2 regions of the Couchioplanes caeruleus genome follow, and region 1 is predicted to be linked to the other one. Evidence: riboswitches for the same ligand, from Rfam matches in the RefSeq annotation. Region 1 holds a riboswitch; the other holds the start of a gene.
The links. Region 1 has a riboswitch for glycine ahead of gcvP (aminomethyl-transferring glycine dehydrogenase). Riboswitches for the same ligand answer to the same signal wherever they lie in the genome.
Positions count from the first base shown of each region.

Region 1 (10,160 bases):
ATCGGCGCGACGGCGGCGATCGCCCGGCCGCGCACCGGCTCCGGCAGGGCCTGTACGTTGTTGCTCTCCACGACCAGGTCGAAAGCTCTCCGCCACGCATCCGGCGGATCGAGCAGATCCGCGACGACGTACGTGACCGGCGAGTCCGGATGCCGCTCTCGGGCCGTGCGCACCGCGGTGGCGGAGATGTCGAAAGCGGTCACCGTCAGGCCCAGGCCGGCCAGGAACTCGGCGTCGCGCCCCAGGCCGCACCCGATGACCAGGGCACGGCGGCCGGCGGCGGGGACGGCACCGCGCCGGGCCCACTCGGCGAGGTAGCGGCTGGGCTCGGGCACGTCCCAGGGCACCACGGCCGTGCCGGCGCCGGCCTGCACATACAGGCGCTCGAACCAGCCGGTCGGGTCGCCGGCGGCGAGCGACTCCGCGGCCAGGCGGGTCGGGTCCGGCCGCGGCCCGGGGCTGGTCATGCCGGCATGGGGCGGGTGCGGCGCAGCTCCCGCAGTGCCTGGCGACGGGTGTCCCCGGTCAGCGTGTCGATGTAGAGGCGGCCGTCGAGGTGGTCCGTCTCATGCTGCAGCGCCCGCGCCAGGAAGCCGGTGCCCGCGATCGTCAGCGGCTCGCCGTGCTTGTCGAAGCCGGTCGCGGTGACCGTCATCGCCCGCGGCGTCGCGAAGCCCATGCCGGGCAGCGACAGGCAGCCCTCCTCGTCGTCCTGCTCCCCGTCGAGATCGGACAAGACCGGGTTGACAAGGTGACCCACGACGCCGTCGACGTTATAGGAGAACACTCGCCGACCCACCCCGATCTGAGGTGCGGCGACACCGGCTCGACCGGGCTCGCGCACGGTGTCCTCCAGGTCGGCGACGAGCCGGCGCAGCTCGTCGTCGAAAACGGTCACGGGCTCGGCCGGGGTGCGGAGCACGGGATCGCCGAAGAGCCGGATGGGACGCACAGTCATACTCCGATCCTATCGATGAGCGGTATGCACCGGCAGCCCTGTCACTCGTTACTGCCCGGGTCCGCTGCCGGCCAGCGCCGACCGGATGGGGCCCGCCTTGGCGGCCGCCTCGTCCACCTCCGCCTCCGGGTCGCTGTCCCAGGTGATGCCGCCACCGGCCCAGAGATGCACCCGGCCGCCGGTGACCGCAGCGGTGCGGATGGTGAGCCCGAGGTCGAGGTGGTCGGTGCCGACCCAGCCCAGGGCGCCCATGCTGACGCCGCGCCCGACCGGCTCCAGCCCGGCGATCACGTCCAGGGCGGCCAGCTTGGGCGCGCCGGTCACCGAGCCGCCCGGGCACACCGCGCGCAGCAGCCCGGCCAGGCCGAGGTCGCCCTCGACCGGCGCGGAGACCTGCGACTCGGCCTGCCAGAGGCCGGACCAGCGGCGCACGGCGAACAGCTCGTCCACCCGCACCGGGCCGACGCCGTCCAGCCGGGACAGGTCGTTGCGCTCCAGGTCCACGATCATCACGTGCTCGGCCCGCTCCTTGGCGGAGGCGAGCAGCTCGCGGCGGCCCTCGGCGGTCGCCGCTCGGGTGCCCTTGATGGGCCGCGTGACGACCCGGCCGTCCCGGACCTCCACCAGGGTCTCCGGCGAGGCCGTCGCGATGGCCCAGTCCCGCCCTGTCAGAATCCCGCCATACCGCGCGCCGGGCAGTTTGGTTACCCGCTGTATGGCCGGGCCGGGATCTCCCGTGTACGGGGCGCTCATGTGCCCTACGACGTTGACCTGATAGACGTCCCCCCGGCGGATGGCCGCACGGACCTGACGGACCGCGTGTGCGTGTTCCTGCCGGGTCCAGCTGTCCTCCCAGGGGCCGAGGGCCCAGTCGGCCGGTGGCGACGCAGCGTCACCACTCGGCAGCGCCGGGAGGTGGCCCGGCGGAGGCGTGTCGCCGTCGGCGTGCCGGTAGAGAACCGCTACCACGTCGGGGATTCCAGGCACTGGGCTCGGCCGTCCGTACGCCCCGCCGGCCATCACCGAACCGGCCGCGGCCGATACGTACAGTGACGATCCGCAGGGGGTCCCGGCGCCGAACGGGTGAAAACCACTGGCCGTTCGGCCCAATTTTCGCACCGGCAGTCCGTTGTCCTCGAGCCACGCTGTCAGAAGCTCAGCAGGGTCACCACCGTCACTCAGGTACCACTCGTACCGGCATGACGGACGGTGACGACGCTGGCAGGAGGCCGGAGAACCCGGTGGAAGGGCTGGCGCGGCTGTCGCACAGTGGTCGTATCCACGGCCGCCGTGGAACATCTGAACAGTGGATTCGCTCAATGGGGCACCGTCACTCGCTCCACCCGGACTCGTTCCGATGGGAGTAGTGTTCGCCACCGTTGATGTGAAGAACGACACAACCCCCGACACGGAGACCTTCGATGTGCCAGCACCAAGTCACCTGTCCCTCCGCTGAGGCTGTGGACCGCGAGGCGGCCCGCATCGTGGCGACCTTCCCCGAGCAGGGATGGAGCCTGCTCTGCAACGGCGTCATCCTCTTCGAGGACACCGGCGAACTCCTGCCCGACGGCAGCAAGATCGAACCACACCGCGGCCCCGCCCGGCACGCCCTCGCCGCCTGACCGGCCCCTCCCGCACACCGAGGGCCGGCCGGCCCGGCGCGACACCGCCAGGCCAGGCCCGACGGCGCCGCGCACACCGGCCCGGACCGGTCTTCCGGCGCGACACCGGCCGGTGAAAACGCCCACCGGCCCGGCGCGCCGAATCTCAGTCCTCGAACGCCTCCGGCGACGGGCAGGAGCACACCAGGTTCCGGTCCCCGTAGGCACCGTCGATGCGACGCACCGGCGGCCAGTACTTCGCCGCCCGGTCCACACCCTCCGGGAACCCGGCCAGCGACCGCGGATACGCGTGCGGCCACTCGTCCGCCGACACCGCCGCCGCCGTGTGCGGGGCGTGGTGCAACGGGTTGTCGTCCCGCGGCCACTCCCCCGCCGCCACCCGGTCGATCTCACCCTTGATCGCGATCATCGCCGCGCAGAACCTGTCCAGCTCCGCCAGATCCTCGCTCTCGGTCGGCTCCACCATCAGCGTGCCCGCCACCGGGAACGACATCGTCGGCGCGTGGAAGCCGTAGTCGATCAACCGCTTCGCCACGTCGTCCACCGACACGCCCGTCGCCTTCGTGATCGGCCGCAGGTCCAGGATGCACTCGTGCGCGACGAGGCCCTCGTTGCCCGCGTACAGCACCGGGTAGTGCTCGCGCAGGCGCACCGCCACGTAGTTCGCCGCCAGCACCGCCACCGACGTCGCCTGCGCCAGGCCGTCCGGCCCCATCATCCGCAGGTACGCCCACGAGATCGGCAGGATCCCCGCCGAACCGTGCGCCGCCGCCGACACCGCATGGTGATCGCCCGGCTCCAGCGGGTCACCCGGCAGGAACTCCGCCAGGTGCGAGCGCACCGCCACCGGACCCACGCCGGGGCCGCCGCCGCCGTGCGGGATGCAGAACGTCTTGTGCAGGTTCAGATGCGACACGTCCGCGCCGAACTTGCCCGGGCGGGCGAACCCGACCAGCGCGTTCAGGTTCGCGCCGTCGACGTAGACCTGCCCGCCCGCGTCGTGCACCTTGCCGCACAGCTCCGCGATGCCCCGCTCGTACACGCCGTGCGTCGACGGGTACGTCACCATGATCGCGGCGAGCGCGTCACGGTGCTTGGCGATCTTCGCGTCCAGGTCGGCCAGGTCCACGTTGCCGTTGTCGTCGCAGGCCACCACGACCACCCGCATGCCCGCCATCACCGCGCTGGCCGCGTTCGTGCCGTGCGCGCTCGACGGGATCAGGCACACGTCGCGATGCACGTCCCCGCGGGCGCGGTGGTAGCCCCGGATCGCCAGCAGGCCCGCCAGCTCACCCTGCGAACCCGCGTTCGGCTGCACGCTCACCGCGTCGTAACCGGTGATCTCCGCCAGCCAGGCCTCGAGCTGCGCGACGAGAGCCTCGTAGCCCGCCGTCCGCGACGCCGGCGCGAACGGATGGATGTCCGCGAATTCCGGCCAGGTGACCGGCTCCATCTCCGTGGTCGCGTTCAGCTTCATCGTGCACGAGCCCAACGGGATCATGCCCCGGTCCAGCGCATAGTCGGAATCGGACAGCCGGCGCAGGTAGCGCAGCATCGCCGTCTCCGAATGGTGCGTCGAGAACACCGGATGGGTCAGGTAGTCCGTCGTGCGCGCGAGCGGGCGCGCACCGCACTGCGCGGCCACGGCCGGCGCGGCACCGAAGGCCGCCAGGACGTCCGCCACGACCGCCGCCGTGGTCGTCTCGTCGCACGAGACCGACACCCGGTCCTCGTCGACGAAGCGCAGATCGATGCCCGCCTCGGCCGCGGCCGCGACCACGGCCGCCGCCCGCGCCGGCACCACCGCGGTCACCGTGTCGAAGAACGCCGCGTGCGCCACCTCGACACCCGCCGCCGCCAGGCCACCCGCCAGCGCCAGCGCGTGATCGTGGACCCGCTGCGCGATCGCCCGCAGTCCTCGCGGGCCGTGGTAGACCGCGTACATGCTCGCCATGACCGCCAGCAGGACCTGCGCGGTGCAGATGTTGCTCGTCGCCCGCTCCCGGCGGATGTGCTGCTCCCGCGTCTGCAGGGCGAGCCGGTAGGCCGGGGCACCGTCCGCGTCCCGGGACACGCCGACCAGCCGGCCCGGCAGCGAACGCTCCAGCCCGGCGCGCACCGCCAGATACCCGGCGTGCGGACCGCCGAAGCCCAGCGGCACGCCGAACCGCTGCGTCGTCCCGGCCGCGATGTCCGCCCCGATCTCACCCGGCGCCCGCAGCAACGCCAGCGCCAGCAGATCCGCTGCCACCGTCACCAGCGCACCCGCCGCGTGGGCCGCCTCGACCAGCGGCGCGTGGTCGCGCACCGCGCCGGAGGCACCCGGATACTGCAGGTGCAGCCCGAAGTACTCCGCCGGCAGCTCCCCGCCCGCATCCAGATCCACCAGGCGCAGCTCGATGCCCAGCGGCTCCGCCCGGGTCCGCAGCACCGCCAGGGTCTGCGGCAGCGTGTCCGCATCCACCGCGTACACGTTGCTCTTGCTCTTCGACGACCGACGGGCCAGCGTCATCGCCTCCGCGACCGCCGTGCCCTCGTCCAGCATCGACGCGTTCGCCGTGGCCATGCCCGTCAGGTCGGTGACCATCGTCTGGAAGTTCAGCAGCGCCTCCAGGCGCCCCTGGCTGATCTCCGGCTGGTACGGCGTGTACGCCGTGTACCACGCCGGGTTCTCCATCACGTTGCGCCGGATCACCGCCGGCGTCACCGTGCCGTAGTAGCCCAGCCCGATCATCGACGTGGTGACCGCGTTACGCCCGGCGATCTCCCGCAGCTCGGCGATCGTCTCCTCCTCGGAGGCGGCCGGCGGCAGCGCCAGCGTGCCGTGCCAGCGGATCACCTCCGGGATCGCGGCGTCCATCAGCGCGTCCAGCGACGCGTACCCGATGGCCTTGAGCATCTGGGTCTGCGCGTCCGGATCGGGACCGATGTGGCGAAGTGCGAACGTCATGGCGGCTCCAGAGGCAACGAGGTCGACGGGCAACCTCCCCCTCTGTCATACCCACGAGCGCACTCCAGAGTCGCCTGCCCCCGCGGTCCTTTTGCCTGAGAGGTTCCGGGGAGGATTTGCCCCTTCGGCGCCACCGGCGAACCGGCGGTCTCTCCCGCGTGGGTGGTACGGCTGCGGACAACCTACCAGCGGGGTTGTCCCGGTCACTCCACCTAGGCTGTGGCATGTGACCTATCCGCCCCACACCATCCTCGCGGTGGTGGTCGGCTCCCGCGCGTACGGCCTCGACGACCCGGACTCCGACCACGACCGCCGCGGCGTCTTCGCCGCGCCGACCCGCGCGTTCTGGCACCTCGACAAGCCGCCCACCCACCTCGACGGCCCGCGCGAGGAACAGTTCTCCTGGGAGATCGAACGCTTCTGCACCCTCGCCCTCCAGGCCAACCCGACGGTCCTGGAAGTGCTCTGGTCACCCCTGATCGAACACGCCACCCCCGACGGCCACGAGCTGCGCGCGGCCCGCACGGCCTTCCTCTCCCGCAAGGTCGCCCAGACGTACGGCGGGTACGCCCGCGACCAGCTCAAACGCGTCGCTTCCCGGCGCGCCCGCACCGGCGAGACCAACCACAAACAGGCCATGCACATGATCCGCCTGCTGCACGCCGGCGCCCACGTCCTGCGCACCGGCGAGATCCTCGTCGATGTCAGCCCCCTGCGTGAGCGCCTCCTGCGGATCAAAACCGGTGGTGAGAGCTGGGAATCCGTGGTCTCGTGGTCCGAAGACCTGCAAGCCGAACTGGCCGAGGCCGAGGCCGCCACCACCCTGCCGGACGAGCCCGACCGCGCAGGCGTCGACGCCCTGCTGACCGGCGTACGCGAAAGAGGCCTGACATGACCGTCGACGTGCCCGCCTGGGCCGCGGAAGCCGTGGCCCTGCCCCATCCCACCGTCTTCGTCACGGTCAGCGGCGCCCACCTCTACGGCTTCGCCTCCGTCGACAGCGACCTCGACCTGCGCGGGAGCCACCTCCTGCCCGCGGCCGACGTCGTCGGCCTGCGTACCGGCCCCGAAACGATCAACACCGACAGCTTGCGCGACGGGGTCGAGCTCGACGTGGTCAGCCACGACCTGCTCAAGTTCGCCCGCCTGTTCCACAGCCGCAACGGCTATGTCCTCGAACAATTGCTGTCCCCGCTCGTCGTCAAGACCTCGGCGGTGCACCGCGAACTGATCGCGCTCGCGCCCGCGATGATCACCCGGCACCACGCCCACCACTACCTCGGCTTCGCCGCCACCCAGGAACGGCTGTTCGCCAAGACCGGCGAGCTCAAGCCCGCCCTGTACACGCTGCGCGTCCTGCACACCGGCATCCACCTCATGCGCACCGGCGAGGTGGTCGCGGACCTCGGCGCGCTCTGCGACCTGCCGTACGTGCCGGAGCTGATCGCGATGAAGCGCGCGGCGGAGCACGGCGCCTTCCCGCCGCATCTTCGCGAGGCGGTGGCGGAGGACGTGAGCCGGCTGCGTGCCGAGCTCGAGACCGCCCGGGAGTCCTCGACCCTGCCGGACCACGCCGACCCGGAGGCGGTCGAGGCGCTGCACCAACTGGTGGTCCGCGCCCGCCTCTCCGGCTCGGTCTCCGGAGACTGACCCGACCCGGCTGTTTGTCCGGCAGTCGGCGTAGCCGTCGTGTTTCGGGGTGAGGTGGCGCTCCGCGTGTAGAGCATCCTAGGAACCTAGGGGTTACCCGGCGGTGCCGGCCGGCGTTTACGCTGGTCCCCATGTCCACCCGCGCGCTCGACGACCCGGTCGTCCATCTCGCGCGTCCGCACCGGCCCGTGCTGGTCGCCGGAACCCTCGCCGAGCTGACCGGTCCGACCCGCGGCCTGGTCGAGCTGCCGCTGCGCCTCTGGTGGCACCCCCACCGCGCCTTCGACCTCGGCGAGCACACGATGCTGCTGTGGATGTACGAGAACGTGCTCCGCGAGGCGATCCGCATCGACGAGCTGCGCGCCCACCTCGACGGGCCGACCCTGGTGCGGGTCTGGCCCGAGCTCAACCTGCCGCGCGGCGTCCGTGCGGCCTGGGAGGCCCGCCACCCCGGCCTGCGCCGGAGAACCCCCGCGTAGGGTCACCCGTCCCAGTCGGCCGTCCCCTGCACCCGACGGCCGTGCAGCCAGTCGAAGAGGTCGTCGACCTGGCTGTCGGTGAGGCTGCACAGGAAATCCGGGATGAGTCGCCTGCGCAGCGAATGGTCCCGGTCGAACGCCGGGTCCTGCTCGAGGGACCGCACCAGGCGCTTCATCGGGCCCGGCAACAGGGCGGGGTCGGATTCCAGGAGTTCCGCCAGCCGGAACACCACCAACCTCAGGGTCGCCTTCTCCCCGATCTCGCGGTCACCGACGACCCGCGACGTGAGGACGTGGCCCCTGATGGCCTTCAGGACCTGGATCTCGTGCCACTTCGGGCGGCTCAGACCGATGAACGGCCCGCCGGGCCAGTGCGGTTCGCCGGGTGCTCCGGGCGCCAGACGCACATCGGCGATGTATGCGCCGATCATCTGCGAGCAGTGCCAACGGACCCGGCCGATCTCGTCGGCGAGACCGGTGAAGGGCTGGGGAACCGCCCGCAGCAGCAGTTCACGGACGGTGACGAGCGCCTGCTCCATGAGGGACTTGTCGAAGTACGCCTCGTAGTCGGCGGCGAGCTTCCTCTTCAGAGACACGACGGTCTCCGAGCTGTCATCGATCAGCTCCCGTGCCGCCTCGACGTCGACGACACGGGCGAGGAAGAAGTCCTCCAGGTCGTGGATCGCCGAGCTGATGTCGTCGGCCACGTCCATGATCGAGGCCTCGAGGGTCTGCACCTCGTCGGGAAGGGCATCGCAGAAGGAACGGGCGTCGGCAATCTCGGCGCCGTCCTCCGCGTACGCATTGAACTTGCACCAATGCCGGCGGTAGTCCGGATCCCCCTCGACGAAGTCGTCGTGGTCCACCAGCATCGGCCGGCGCACCCACGGGTACTTCAGAATGGCGGCGCGCGTCGCGCTGGTGAGGTCCATTCCCGGAGCGTCCTGATACTTGCGCTCGAGCCGGGAGACTATCCGCAGGGTCTGGGCGTTCGGATCGAACCCGTCCGCGAGTCCCAGTTCCGTCCGGGCCACCTCGTCGAGAATCCGCTCCCCCACGTGGCCGAAGGGCGCATGACCCAGATCGTGGGCGAACCCGGCGGCCTCGGCGACGTCGACGTCCAGCCCGCCCAGCACGCGCAGCTTGTCCCGGCGCTCCATGTCCGCCTCCGTGTCGCCGATCAGGAGCTGTTCGGCGATGCTCCGGGACACCTGGGCCACGCGCAGGCTGTGGGTCATCCTGTTGTGCGGCAGGATCGGATCGGAGGGACGGGAGTTGACCGCCTGCGTCACGCCCGTGAGCCGCATCCACGCCGAGGAGTAGAGGATCCGGTCGCGGTCGCGCATGCCCTCGGTCCGGGGATCGGTCGGCGACGGGTCCTGGTGCCAGCGCCGGCCGTCCCGCAGCTCCTGGTGCCGCATGTCGCGGGCGACGCGTCTCGGTGAGGAAAGAACCGCCACGGGCAGGGCCGTCGTCATCGCTGGGGTCGCCCTTCGTGTGCCAACACACCGCTGTCCTGCGGTCAAAGCATGGCATGACGAGGGCGCCCGCCCGGCGCATAGACGAGATGCGGGAGGCCGTGGATCCGGCGTCTCGCCACAGAAGTGAACTGGGGCAACGCCAGCCTCACCAGGAAGTCAGTGCGGCCCCACCGCGATGATGCGGATCGCCGCGGCGCCGGCCTCGTCGCTGGCGGCCAGGTCGATCTCGGCGTCGATGCCCCAGTCGTGGTCGCCCTCCGGGTCCTCGAAGACCTGGCGGACCTTCCACACCGCCGGGCCGGCGTCGATGTGCAGCAGCGCCGGGCCGCGGGCCGCCGGGCCGGTGCCGACCACCGGGTACTCGGCGTAGTAGTCCTCCAGCGCCTCGATCCAGCGGTCCGTCGTCCAGCCCGACTCCGCGTCCAGCTCGCCCAGGTCCTCGGCGCGGCGCAGGGCGAAGAGCTCGACGCGGCGGAACATGGCGTTGCGGACCAGGACGCGGAAGGCGCGGGTGTTGCGGGTGACCGCCGGCGGCCTGTCGTCCAAGGGGGTCGGTTCGGCGATCTCCGCGCCCGGGTTGCGCAGGCGCTCCCACTCGTCGAGCAGGCTGGAGTCGACCTGGCGGACCAGCTCGCCGAGCCACTCGATGAGGTCTGTCAGCTCTTCCGTACGCGCGTCCTCCGGCACCGTCTGGCGCAGCGCCCGGAAGGCGTCGGCGAGATAGCGCAACACGAGGCCCTCGGAGCGGGACAGGCCGTAGAAGGAGACGTACTCGGTGAAGGTCATCGCGCGCTCGTACATGTCGCGGACGACAGCCTTGGGCTTGAGCTCGTGGTCGGCCACCCACGGGTGCCCCCGGCGGTACGTCTCGTACGCCGCCTCGAGCATTTCCACCAGCGGCTTCGGGTACGTGACCTCCTCGAGCAGCTCCATGCGCTGGTCGTACTCGATGCCCTCGGCCTTCATGGCGTTGACCGCCTCACCCTTGGTCTTGAACTGCTGTGCCGAGAGCACCTGGCG
Region 1 is NZ_RJKL01000001.1:164,689-174,848, reverse strand. Features, by position in the region: gene EDD30_RS00810 (class I SAM-dependent methyltransferase) at 1-467, opposite strand, end outside; gene def (peptide deformylase) at 464-958, opposite strand; gene EDD30_RS00800 (chorismate-binding protein) at 1,007-2,257, opposite strand; gene EDD30_RS00795 (DUF5999 family protein) at 2,380-2,580, shown strand; gene gcvP (aminomethyl-transferring glycine dehydrogenase) at 2,726-5,530, opposite strand; glycine riboswitch at 5,604-5,697, opposite strand; gene EDD30_RS00785 (nucleotidyltransferase domain-containing protein) at 5,757-6,425, shown strand; gene EDD30_RS00780 (nucleotidyltransferase domain-containing protein) at 6,422-7,180, shown strand; gene EDD30_RS00775 (hypothetical protein) at 7,312-7,659, shown strand; gene EDD30_RS00770 (deoxyguanosinetriphosphate triphosphohydrolase family protein) at 7,662-9,137, opposite strand; gene EDD30_RS00765 (DEAD/DEAH box helicase) at 9,297-10,160, opposite strand, start outside.

Region 2 (10,160 bases), 5.3 Mb from region 1:
TGCCGACTGCGAGCTGCGTACCCGACTGGGTGCAGGGGGAATCGCGCATGTCCAGCGACGCCACACGTTGGACGGGCAGATCGTTTCCTATGTGCGGCTCCTCGACGAGCTACTGGGCCGCACGTCCGGAAGGACGGCGACAGCCCGGCGCCTCGCCGGGCGCCCGAGCTGAACCGATCTCCTGAGCCAAGCGCGAGAGCAAGGCGTGATATTGCGCGGCAATCTCACGCGCAAGACCGAAGGCGTGATGGCCGGCGTCGGCCAGCCGGACGCCTGGTGTGAGTACGGCGCCTTCTCCGCCGCCGGCGCGGCGCCGGTCATCGAGCGACTGCTGCACCCGGACACCCGGCGCGACCTGATCCACCGCTCGCACCGGTATCAGGGAGACCTGGCCGAGATCTCGCAGCGATGGTCCGCACGCCAGGGCCGTCGGTCCGCCACGGTCGGCGTCTGAGCGCCGTGGCCGGGTCCCCGGCATCACTCTCCCGGGCTCATCCGACCGGACGCAGGGTAATGATCAAAACCCGGAATTCACCGCACGAAGGCCCGATCTCCGGCCGCGTCTCCGTAGCGTTTTCTTTACGAGACGCCGTCCTACCTGCGAAGAGGCGGCGTCTCCCCAACGGAGACGCCGCGCCGGGCGATCGGGAGACATCATGCACCGCCGATTCACCGCCGGTCGACCGGCATCGTGCGACTGCCGTCTACGAACCCGGCAGGCAGCGACGGAGCGTGATCGACACCGATTTGAAGATCGACCGAGGAAGGTGGTAGCCGCATGTCGTCGCTGGTGACGGGATTGTGCAGTGTGGAACGCCGGCGGCCGCGCATCGACGGCCGATGCCGCACGTGCGGCGCCGTACCTCGAACGGGGCAAACCGGTGAGCGCAGAAGCGGGATTTCATCCGGCGGGAATGCCGCACGGACATCCGATCACGTTTCTGCCCTTCGTCCGGGAATGTTGTGCCGCGCCCGTTCCGCCTCCACCGGAGGGCGCCCGGCAATTCATTCCCCGTGGCTCCGGCCGTGTCCCGGCGGCCGGAGCCACATCTTCCCGTTCGCACGAGGACAAGCGCGCATGCGTGTGTTCAACAGGCGGTCCACCACCGTTGTCGTCACCACCGTCGTCGCGCTCGGTGCGGCCGGCGCGGCCTGGGCCGCTTGGAGGCTCGGCGGAGCGGGCACTGGCGTCGACGTCGCCGGCTCCGCCGTGGAGCTCGAACTGCAGGGCCGCTCAGACACCAGCGAGCCGCTGTATCCGGGTGCGTCGGCCGGCTGACCGTGACGGTGACCAACCGCAACGACTTCCCGGTGCGGATCACCTCCATCAGCCCCGGCGGTGGGAGAGTGACGGCCGACCCGGCGCACCGCGACGCCGGTTGCCTGCAGACCGGGGTGCTCGTCAGCGCCGACGTGCTGGCCGTGTCGTGGAAGGTGCCGAAGAACTCCATCGGCGTCCGCCCGCGGCCCTGCGACGTCGGCGTGAGCATGTCAGGAGTCAGGGCTGTGTATCGCTTCCTGCGGTACCGGCTGCCGATCGCCGGTGCGGCGCTCGTGGAGGCGCCGGCCGCGACGCTGCCCGGGGGCGAGCCGCGGAGCACCGCGGACGGTCTGCTCGTGCGGGGACCACGGATCGAGTGGGACCGGGTCGAGATCGCCGCGGATACGCCGGTGCAGCGGTATCTCGTGAGTCGCCACCTCGGACCGGTCACGCAGCTCGCCTGCGACATACCGGTCGATCGCCATAGCTGTGTCGACGAGCATCCGCGGGCCGGCTGTCTCGTGACGTACTCCGTCGTGGCGGCCCACGGTGCTTTCTGGACCGGACCGGCCGGCCGGCACAGCCCGCCGATCCCGCTTCCGGGCGAGCCCGCGCCGGTGGTGGTCGACGGCGTGGTCGTCCTGCCGGGTGCCGGGGATGGCCGGGTGCCGCCCCCGCTCGGTTCCGGCGCGGCCGCGCCGGCGGGTGCCGGTGCGGCCGACGACGCCGGGGCGGTGGCCGGGCCGGCGACTCCGGCGCCGGTGCCGGTGCCGACGGATTCGGAGCCGGCCCCCGCGATCGTGCCGCCGGCACCGCCGGAGCCCGAGCAGGGTACGACGGCGGCGCCGGTGGAGCCGCCGACGGATCACCAGCCGTCCCCTTCGGAGATGCCGGTGGCCGAGGAGGAGACGGCTGACCAGAAGTCCGTCGAAGTTCATAAAAGCCTGGTCGTGTCACGCGAAACACCGTGAACAAACAGTCAATTCGCGGCGCCTGGGCGTATGCCCGTACTGCCGTTACAGACGGCTTACTTTCCCTGCAGCAACTAATAACATCTGAAACATGACACCAGCCGGTTCCATCGCCCTCCAGCTCGCCCTCTCGGTTGCCACGGTCATCTTCACCGCGTACGTGGCCCGGCGGGTGCACCAGTGGTACCGGCATGGCTTCAACCGCGATCTGGCGTACCGGAAGGGCTGCAACCAGGCGTCGCGCACGCTGTTCCAACTCGCCGTCCGCAACCACCCGGTGGGGTCCGCGCCTGCCGCGGCCTCGGCCGCGCCGACCGCAGCGGCGAGCCCAGCGCCCGCTCAGGTCCGCGCCGTCGTCCCGCGGCACCACCTGCCCGCCCGCACCGCCACCGACGTCCACGCCGAGCGCCGCGAGACCGCCCGCCTGCTGCACCACCAGGTCTGACACCACGGAAGGAAGCAGAGTCACGACAGTGCCTGGCAACAGCATCATCCAAGCGCTGTTCGCGCTCGCCTTCGTCGTCGCCAGCAGGTACGCGACCGGACGCATCCACCAGTGGTACAAGCAGGGACTGGACCGGGAGGAGGACTACCGCACCGGCTACGACCAAGCGTCCAACTCCATGTTCGACCTGGCCATCCGCAGGCGCCAGCACACCCCCGGCGGGTGCGACCTGGACCGGCAGCACGTCGTCGGCCACGCGCGCCGCCGTATCCAGACCGAGCCGGCGCCTCTGCCGGGCGGCCGGCGCCGGCGCCGCTCCGGCAGCCGCTGAGCGGGCCGGCGCCGACGTCGCTCCGGGAGCCGCTGAGCGGGCCGGCGCCGACGTCGCTCCGGGAGCCGCTGAGCGGGCCGGCCCGGTCGCGGGAGGGTCGCCGCGAGACGAGCCACGTTCGCCACCGGGGCTCACGTTTGCCCGCCCCGATTCTTGGTGTTAACAGCCATGTAACCGCTGGTCAATCGTCATCGCCGGGCATAGCGGCGCACCTTGCGAAGATCGGCGCGACGACCGCCGCTCCCCCGGAGGAATTAGCCCGTACCGGCTGTCCTGACTGAGTCATGCGCGGGCAACGCGAGACGGAACGCCGATCTCGGCGAGCCCCCGAATCGGGCACTGTAGGTGTCACCACGCGGCGTCCCGGACGCCGCGAGGCGACCGGCTGGAACACCCGCAACCTCGCAGAAGGAAGCCCCGTATGCGTACGTCCCGCAGACGGCTCGCCCCGACCGCGACGCCCCGCTCCGTGAGCACCGCCCCCGAGGCCGGTGTGGACTCGTGAGGCGAGCCGTGCTGAGCAGCGAGAAGCCCGGGGACACCCGGGCGGAGGACACCACCGCACCCCCGGCCGCGAGCGAACCCGAGCTCGACGAGCCCGCCTTCCGGGCGATACCGCGCCGGCGGGGACTGGACCCGCGGACCCGGGGCATCCTGGTGGCCGCCGCGGTGGCGGCCGTCATCGTCAACGCCGGGGCCATGTGGGCGTACTGGAAGATCACCGGCTCGGGAAGCGACTCGACCGGGGCGGGTGCCTCGGTGGAGATGGGACTGAGGGGACGCTCCAGCCTCGACGTGCCGCTGGCGCCCGGCTCCACCGGCGACCTGACCGTGACGGTCTTGAACGACAACGACTTCGCCATCCGGGTCTCCTCGGTCGCGGCGGGCACCGGAAACGTCATCGCCGACGACGAACACCGCGAGAACGGCTGCGAGCGGCACGGCGTCAGCATCGCGCGGCCGGACCTGGCGGTGCGCTGGGAGGTCGCCCGCAACGACGTGGCCGTCTTCACCGTGCCCGGCGCGCTCCGGATGGCGGCCGACGCCGACGAGGCCTGCCGCGGCGCCGTCTTCACCGTGCCGGTCCGCATCACCGGCGAGGCCCGCCGCCCCTGACCGGGGTCGCCGGTCAGCCCGTCGAGCTCCAACCGGCGTCCCGGCAGGCCTGGGTGAAGGCGGTGGCGTCCGCCTTCCACGCGGTGGCGGTCTCGTTCGCGCTGCGGCCCAGCGCGGTGGCCCGCTCCGCGATCCGCGCGTTCCCGCTGTCGGCCGCCCGCTTGCCGACCTCGTCGGCGAGGGACAGGCGGGCCGTCTTGGTGCCGGCATCTGCGTAGCCTGCGGCAAAGGCGGTGCAGGCCCTCTCCGCGCCGTCGTCGAGCCGGCCCGGGCCCGCGTCCTGAGCGGAGCGGCCGATGGCGAGTCCGACGAGAACCACGACGGCCACCGCGACGCCGATGACGATCCGGCGGTCCTTCAGATCTACCTTCACCGTCTCCGCTCCAGGTCGGCGAGTGCAAATTGCACCCTATCCGACGAATCAGCACTCGACGACGGTGACCGCCAGTCCGCCGCGGGACGTCTCCTTGTACTTGCTCGACATGTCGCGCCCGGTGTCGCGCATCGTGCGGATCGCGGTGTCGAGGCTGACCCGGTGATCGCCGTCGCCGTTGAGGGCGAGCCGCGCCGCGTTGATCGCCTTGACGCTGGCGATCGCGTTGCGCTCGATGCACGGGATCTGCACCAGCCCGCCGACCGGGTCGCAGGTGAGCCCGAGGTTGTGCTCCAGAGCGATCTCGGCCGCGTTCTCCACCTGCTCCGGGGTGCCGCCGAGCACCTCGCACAGCGCGCCGGCCGCCATCGCCGCGGCGGAGCCGACCTCGCCCTGGCAGCCGACCTCGGCCCCGGAGAGCGACGCGTTGCCCTTGATGAGGATGCCGATCGCGGCGGCGGTGAGCAGGAAGCGGACCACACCCTCGTCGTCGGCGCCGGCCACGAACCGGGTGAAGTAGTGCAGCACCGCCGGGACGATGCCGGCCGCGCCGTTGGTCGGCGCGGTGACCACCCGCCCGCCGGCCGCGTTCTCCTCGTTGACGGCGAGGGCGAAGAGGTTCACCCAGTCCATGACGTGCAGAGGGTCGGAGTCCTGGCGCCGGATCAGCTCGGCGTGCAGGGCCGGGGCGCGCCGGCGTACCCGCAGGCCACCCGGCAGGACGCCGTCCGTCCGCAGGCCGCGCGCGACGCAGCCGCGCATGACCTCCCAGATGTGCAGCAGGCCGTCGTGGATCTCGTCGGTGGTGCGCCAGGCGCGCTCGTTGGCGAGCATCACGCCGGAGACCGAGGTGCCCTCCCGCCGGCAGATCTCCAGCAGCTCGTCGCCGGTGGCGAAGGGATGCGGCAGCACGGTCGCGTCCGGATCGGTGCTCGCCCCCTCCTCGACCACGAACCCACCGCCGACCGAGTAGTAGGTCACCTCGGGGCCGTCGTCGGCGCTGAACCGCAGGGCGTTGGGGTGGTAGGGCAGGCTGCGCCGGTGCCGGACGAACTCGACGGAGACCGGCCGGGCGCCGTTGAGCAGCAGCTTGCCGTCGGTACGGATCTCCTCGACGCGCACAGCGGCCCGGTCGGGGTCGACGACGGCGGGATCCTCACCCTCGAGGCCCAACAGGATCGCGCCGTCGGTGCCGTGACCGCGGCCGGTCGCGGTGAGCGAGCCGAACAGTTCGACCCGCACGAGGGACGCGCCGGGGTGTGCGGCCGCGAAGAGTCGCGCAGCCCGCATCGGGCCGACCGTGTGTGAGGACGACGGACCGATCCCGATGGAATAGAGGTCGAAGGCGCTGACCGCCATGAAGGCTCCCTGGTCGCAGATGACCCTCCCCGCTCTGTCATCTATACCTGAGAGCTTCACCGCCGCGAGGCGGTTTGCACCGTGGGTGCGGGTCCTAGGGTGGTCCCGGCTTTCCAGAGTCGCCTCGCCGTTGGCGGTATCTGTGCCTGAGAGATTCTCGGGGAGGGGTTGCTCCTTCGGCGTCCCGACCGGGTCGGGTGCTCTCCCGCCAGGGCTCGAGCAGCGCGATCTTCAGTTGTGGGCCGACCGTAGAAGCCTTACCGCGAGCCGTCAAGTCCGTCGGGCGTCGCCCGGCGGGCCGGTCGCAGAACGAGGGCGACCGCGCCGAGCACGGCGACCGTCTGGGCCACGAACATCGCGGGGTCGCCCTCCCGCATGTCCAGCGTCGCCAGGGCGACCCCGGGGATCAGCAGGCGACCGATGCCTTTGACCTGGTCGGGTGCCGTACGGAAGCTGTCGTCGCTGCCGTTGGCGTCGCCGCGGGTGATCAGCAGGCCGTTCTCGTCGATGCCGGAGATGCGGTGGATGCGGGTCTGGCCCGGGTGCTGGGGGTCGGGAACGACCACGACCTGGCCGACGATCGGCGTCCAGTTCTCCGGCGGGGCCGAGGTGACGGCGACGTCACCGCGGTGCAGGGACGGGCTCATCGACTCGCTGACGACCGCGACCGGGGTCCAGCCCCAGATCGCCGGCACCGAGCTCCACGCCACGAGCGCGCCCACGGCCGCCAGGATGGCGATGGCGACGAACCGGAGCAGCAGCGACGGCAGGCCCGGCGGGACGGTGCGGCGTCCGCTCGACCGGCGGCGTCCGGCCGGCTGGTGGGTTCCGGCCCATCCGGCCGGTGCGGACAGGGTGGTCATGGTCAGCTCGCCGCTTCCCACGTGAAGGTCGCCGCCGCGGAGGTACCCTGCTTGATGTCCGGCGTGGACGCGTTCAACGTGTACGTGATGTGGTAGGTCTTGTTGTCGGCCGATGCCGGGGCGAACGTGCCGACGCCGTTCGCGAAGTTGTTCTTGGTGGCGCCGAAGTTTTCCAGCGTGCCGGTGTAGGCGGTGCCCGACGGGGTGAAGCCGGTGCAGGTGCCGTAGCCGCCGCCGCTGCCCTCCTCGATCACCAGGTCGATGTGCGGGGCGAGATCGCCGGAGACGGCGGTGCCGTACAGCTTCACCGTGGCCGCGAGGCTGCCGGTGTACGAGACGTTGATGCACTTCTCGCCGGTCGAACCGGGCCGCAGGTTGGTGGGCGAGAACATCGCCGAGCCGTTGTCGTCGTCGCTGAGTTCGACCGTACCCGCATTCCAGGTGTTCGCGCTGTTGCCGGTGTTCGCCGTGAAAGCCGCGCTGGAGGCCTGCCACATGACGCCGGAGCTGATCGCGATTCCGCCGGTCACCGTGAGCGCCACCGCCAGCATCTTCGTTCCGCGGAACTGCATCTTGTGTTCCTCTCACCGACCGGCGCACCGGCCATCTCTCGCTGTCAGAGGAGTAGTTCGGCCCGCTCCCTCAACCGGGACTCAAGCCGCCGTCAAATCCGCGGCAAGGCTGGAGGAACTTCTGCGAGCGGTGAGACGGCGAGGCCGCCGGGCGGACTCGCGTCCACCCGGCGGCCTCCGGTCGCACTGTCAGCCGTCACTCATCGGGGTCGGGCAGCAGGTAGCCGGCCGCCCGTATGGCCGCCACGAGCGTCATCGCGGCCGGTGGGGATGCCGTGGCTGCCGAGGCGGCTGCGTCGAACGGGACGCCCGGGGCCTCCGACATGCCGTACGGCGCCCACTGCGGGACCAGCCCGACCGCGACGGCCGCGTCCGGAAGCCCGGCGCCGCAGCGGTACGGGTCCGCACCCGGCAGCGGCCGGCAGCTCGACTTGATCAACTGCGTGAGGCGGTGCACCCGGGCCGGTCCGCGCATGCCGAAGCCGTACCGGAAGTCCGGGTGGTGGGCGAGGACCAGCCCCGCCAGCGCGGCGACGTGGGTCGCCGCGATCGGAGTGCCGTCGAAGGCCGCCCGGCCCTCGGGGCCGACCGCGGAGATCACCGCGACGCCCGGCGCGCACACGTCCACCTCACGGCCCGTGCAGCTAGACCGGGCGACGAAGAAGCCCTCCCGGGTCGGCATCCCGCTCTGCTGGGTGGCATGGTGGCTCTCCGGCGGGTACGTGCCCAACTGCCCGACGGCCCCCACGGTGAAGATCGGGGCGAGCGTGCCGGGGAACGTGACCGGTCCGCCGGTGTCACCGGCCGCCGCCACGCAGAGGATGCCGGCCTGCCGGGCCTCCTCCAGCTTGTACGCCACCAGCCCGGCCGCGCCCTCGGTGTAGACGCCGAGGTCGATGACGTCGACCTCCTGGGCGATGCAGTAGTCAAGCGCCTCGATGAGGTCGCTGAGCCGGCCGGGCAGGACCCGGCAGACGTGCACCTCCGCCTCGGGGGCCAGGCCTCCGGCCTGGTCACCGTCGGATCCGGTGATCAGCGCGACGGCGTGCGTGGCGCGTCCGATCGCGTCCTGGTCCCAGGCCTTCTCATCCTGGCCCACGACGTTGATCCCGGACATGACGCCCTCGGCGGCGCCGAGGCGTCCGGCGTCGACGCCCGAACCGATCACCGCGATGCGTACGCCGTGGCCGCGATAGGTCGGTGGGAGCCGGTCGAAGTTCATCGCGCGCCGGGCCCAGCCGTCGGCGGTGAGCTCGCGGGGTGCGGTGTCGAGCCGCCGGCAGACCACGGGGTTCGCCTCGGTGGCCGACAGGGACGGCGACTTCAGCATCGTGCTCCAGCAGTCGGACCGCGGGCGTACGAAGACGCCGCGTACGGCCTCGAGGGACTCGGCCGGCACGGTCAGCTCGACGGCGCCGTCGGCGTCGGTGCGGCCCACGACGGGGTAGAGGCCGCCGTGCACGTAGACCACCGCGTCGCGCAGCGGCTCGTCGCGCTCGTCGCGGACGCGGAACCGCACCGACAGCGACTGGTCCAGAGTGCCCGTGCCCGGGACCGTGGGGGGCACTGGCAGTTGCTCGCCGTGCCGCAGCGGGTGGTCGATGTCGACGTGGAACTCGGGGCGCGCGGCCAGGATCGCCGCCTGCTCCGGGGTGGCCTCGACCACGGCGACCGTCGGGAACCGGATGCCGGTGACGAGGGGGGCCTGGTCGCCGGGGCTCGACTCGCTCGCGGCACTGCGGATGACCCGCAACACGTGCAGGGCGGGGTCGCGCTGCAGCGCCTCGATGAGCTGTTGCCCGGCCGCGGCCGGGTCGGCGGTGCCGGGGAGTCCCGGCATGGTCGCCCAGCCGGTCGGCGCGACCAGATACCGCTCGGGGCGGCGTCGCACGGACTCGGGGCGTCCGCCCGTCTCGTCGCCGGAGTCGCGCGGCCCCTGCCCGCGCGGGGTGTCGTCGGTCCCACCCGGTCGGGTGGCGGCGACGCGGGGCTCGGCCGGCCGATCCGTGGGTTTGTCGGGCCGTCCCTTCGGCCGGCCGGTGCCGGGTGCCTGGCCCTGCTCGGGCATGGCGTGCTCCTTCCACTGAGGTGACGCCGCCGGATCGTCCCGGACCGGCGCGGGAACGCATGACATGGCGCCGCCGGATCGTCCCGGATCGGCGCGGGAACGCATGTGCGTCGGCGGCGACCGGACTGGGTCCGGCCACCGCCGAGGGCTGCCGCGCCGGCCGCGCGGCGATCGGGAGGCCTGCCACCGCGTCACGGCGGCGGTGGCCGCCGGCGGCGCAGGTAGGCGATCGCGGTTGTCCGGCTCGGACCGGTCAGCGGCCGAACTGCCCGGGAGTGAAACTCCCGTACGGGCTCTGCTGCTGGCCGAACTGCGGCTGGCCGAACTGCTGCTGGCCGTACTGCTGCTGCGGCCCGAAGCTCGGGGTCCCGAAGCCCTGCTGGCCGAACTGCTGGCCCATGCCCTGCTGCCCGTAGCCCTGCTGCGGCACCGTCTGCTGGATCAGCTGCTGCTGCACGAGTTGCTGGGCCACCTGGTGCGCGACCTGCAGCATGCCCGACTGCGTGAGCTGCTGGATGGTCTGCTGCGCGATCTGCTGCACGAGCGGCTGCTGGGCGAGGACCTGCACCAGCGGGTGCGACTGCGTCTGCACCTGGATGAGCTGCATGTGCTCGAGCTGCTGGATGATTCCCGGCTGCTGCGCCAGCACCTGGGTGACCTGCTGCCGGATGAGCTGCTGAGCGATGCGGAGTGCGAGCTGCTGCTGCGCGAAGTGCTGCTGCAGCGGCTGCTGACCCATCGTCTGGCCGCTCTGCTGCTGCGGACCGTACGCGCTGTCGCCCCAGCCGCCGAACATCTGGC
Region 2 is NZ_RJKL01000001.1:5,475,557-5,485,716, reverse strand. Features, by position in the region: gene EDD30_RS24540 (glycosyltransferase family 4 protein) at 1-172, shown strand, start outside; gene EDD30_RS24535 (hypothetical protein) at 212-454, shown strand; gene EDD30_RS24530 (hypothetical protein) at 1,079-1,279, shown strand; gene EDD30_RS24525 (hypothetical protein) at 1,288-2,232, shown strand; gene EDD30_RS24520 (hypothetical protein) at 2,324-2,677, shown strand; gene EDD30_RS24515 (hypothetical protein) at 2,706-3,008, shown strand; gene EDD30_RS24510 (hypothetical protein) at 3,510-4,124, shown strand; gene EDD30_RS24505 (hypothetical protein) at 4,138-4,497, opposite strand; gene EDD30_RS24500 (L-serine ammonia-lyase) at 4,546-5,856, opposite strand; glycine riboswitch at 5,981-6,074, opposite strand; gene EDD30_RS24495 (S26 family signal peptidase) at 6,114-6,719, opposite strand; gene EDD30_RS24490 (hypothetical protein) at 6,722-7,291, opposite strand; gene EDD30_RS24485 (S8 family serine peptidase) at 7,488-9,359, opposite strand; gene EDD30_RS24480 (hypothetical protein) at 9,613-10,160, opposite strand, start outside.
Region 2: linked by a shared signal. The riboswitch ahead of EDD30_RS24500 (L-serine ammonia-lyase) and the one ahead of gcvP (aminomethyl-transferring glycine dehydrogenase) in region 1 are both predicted to bind glycine.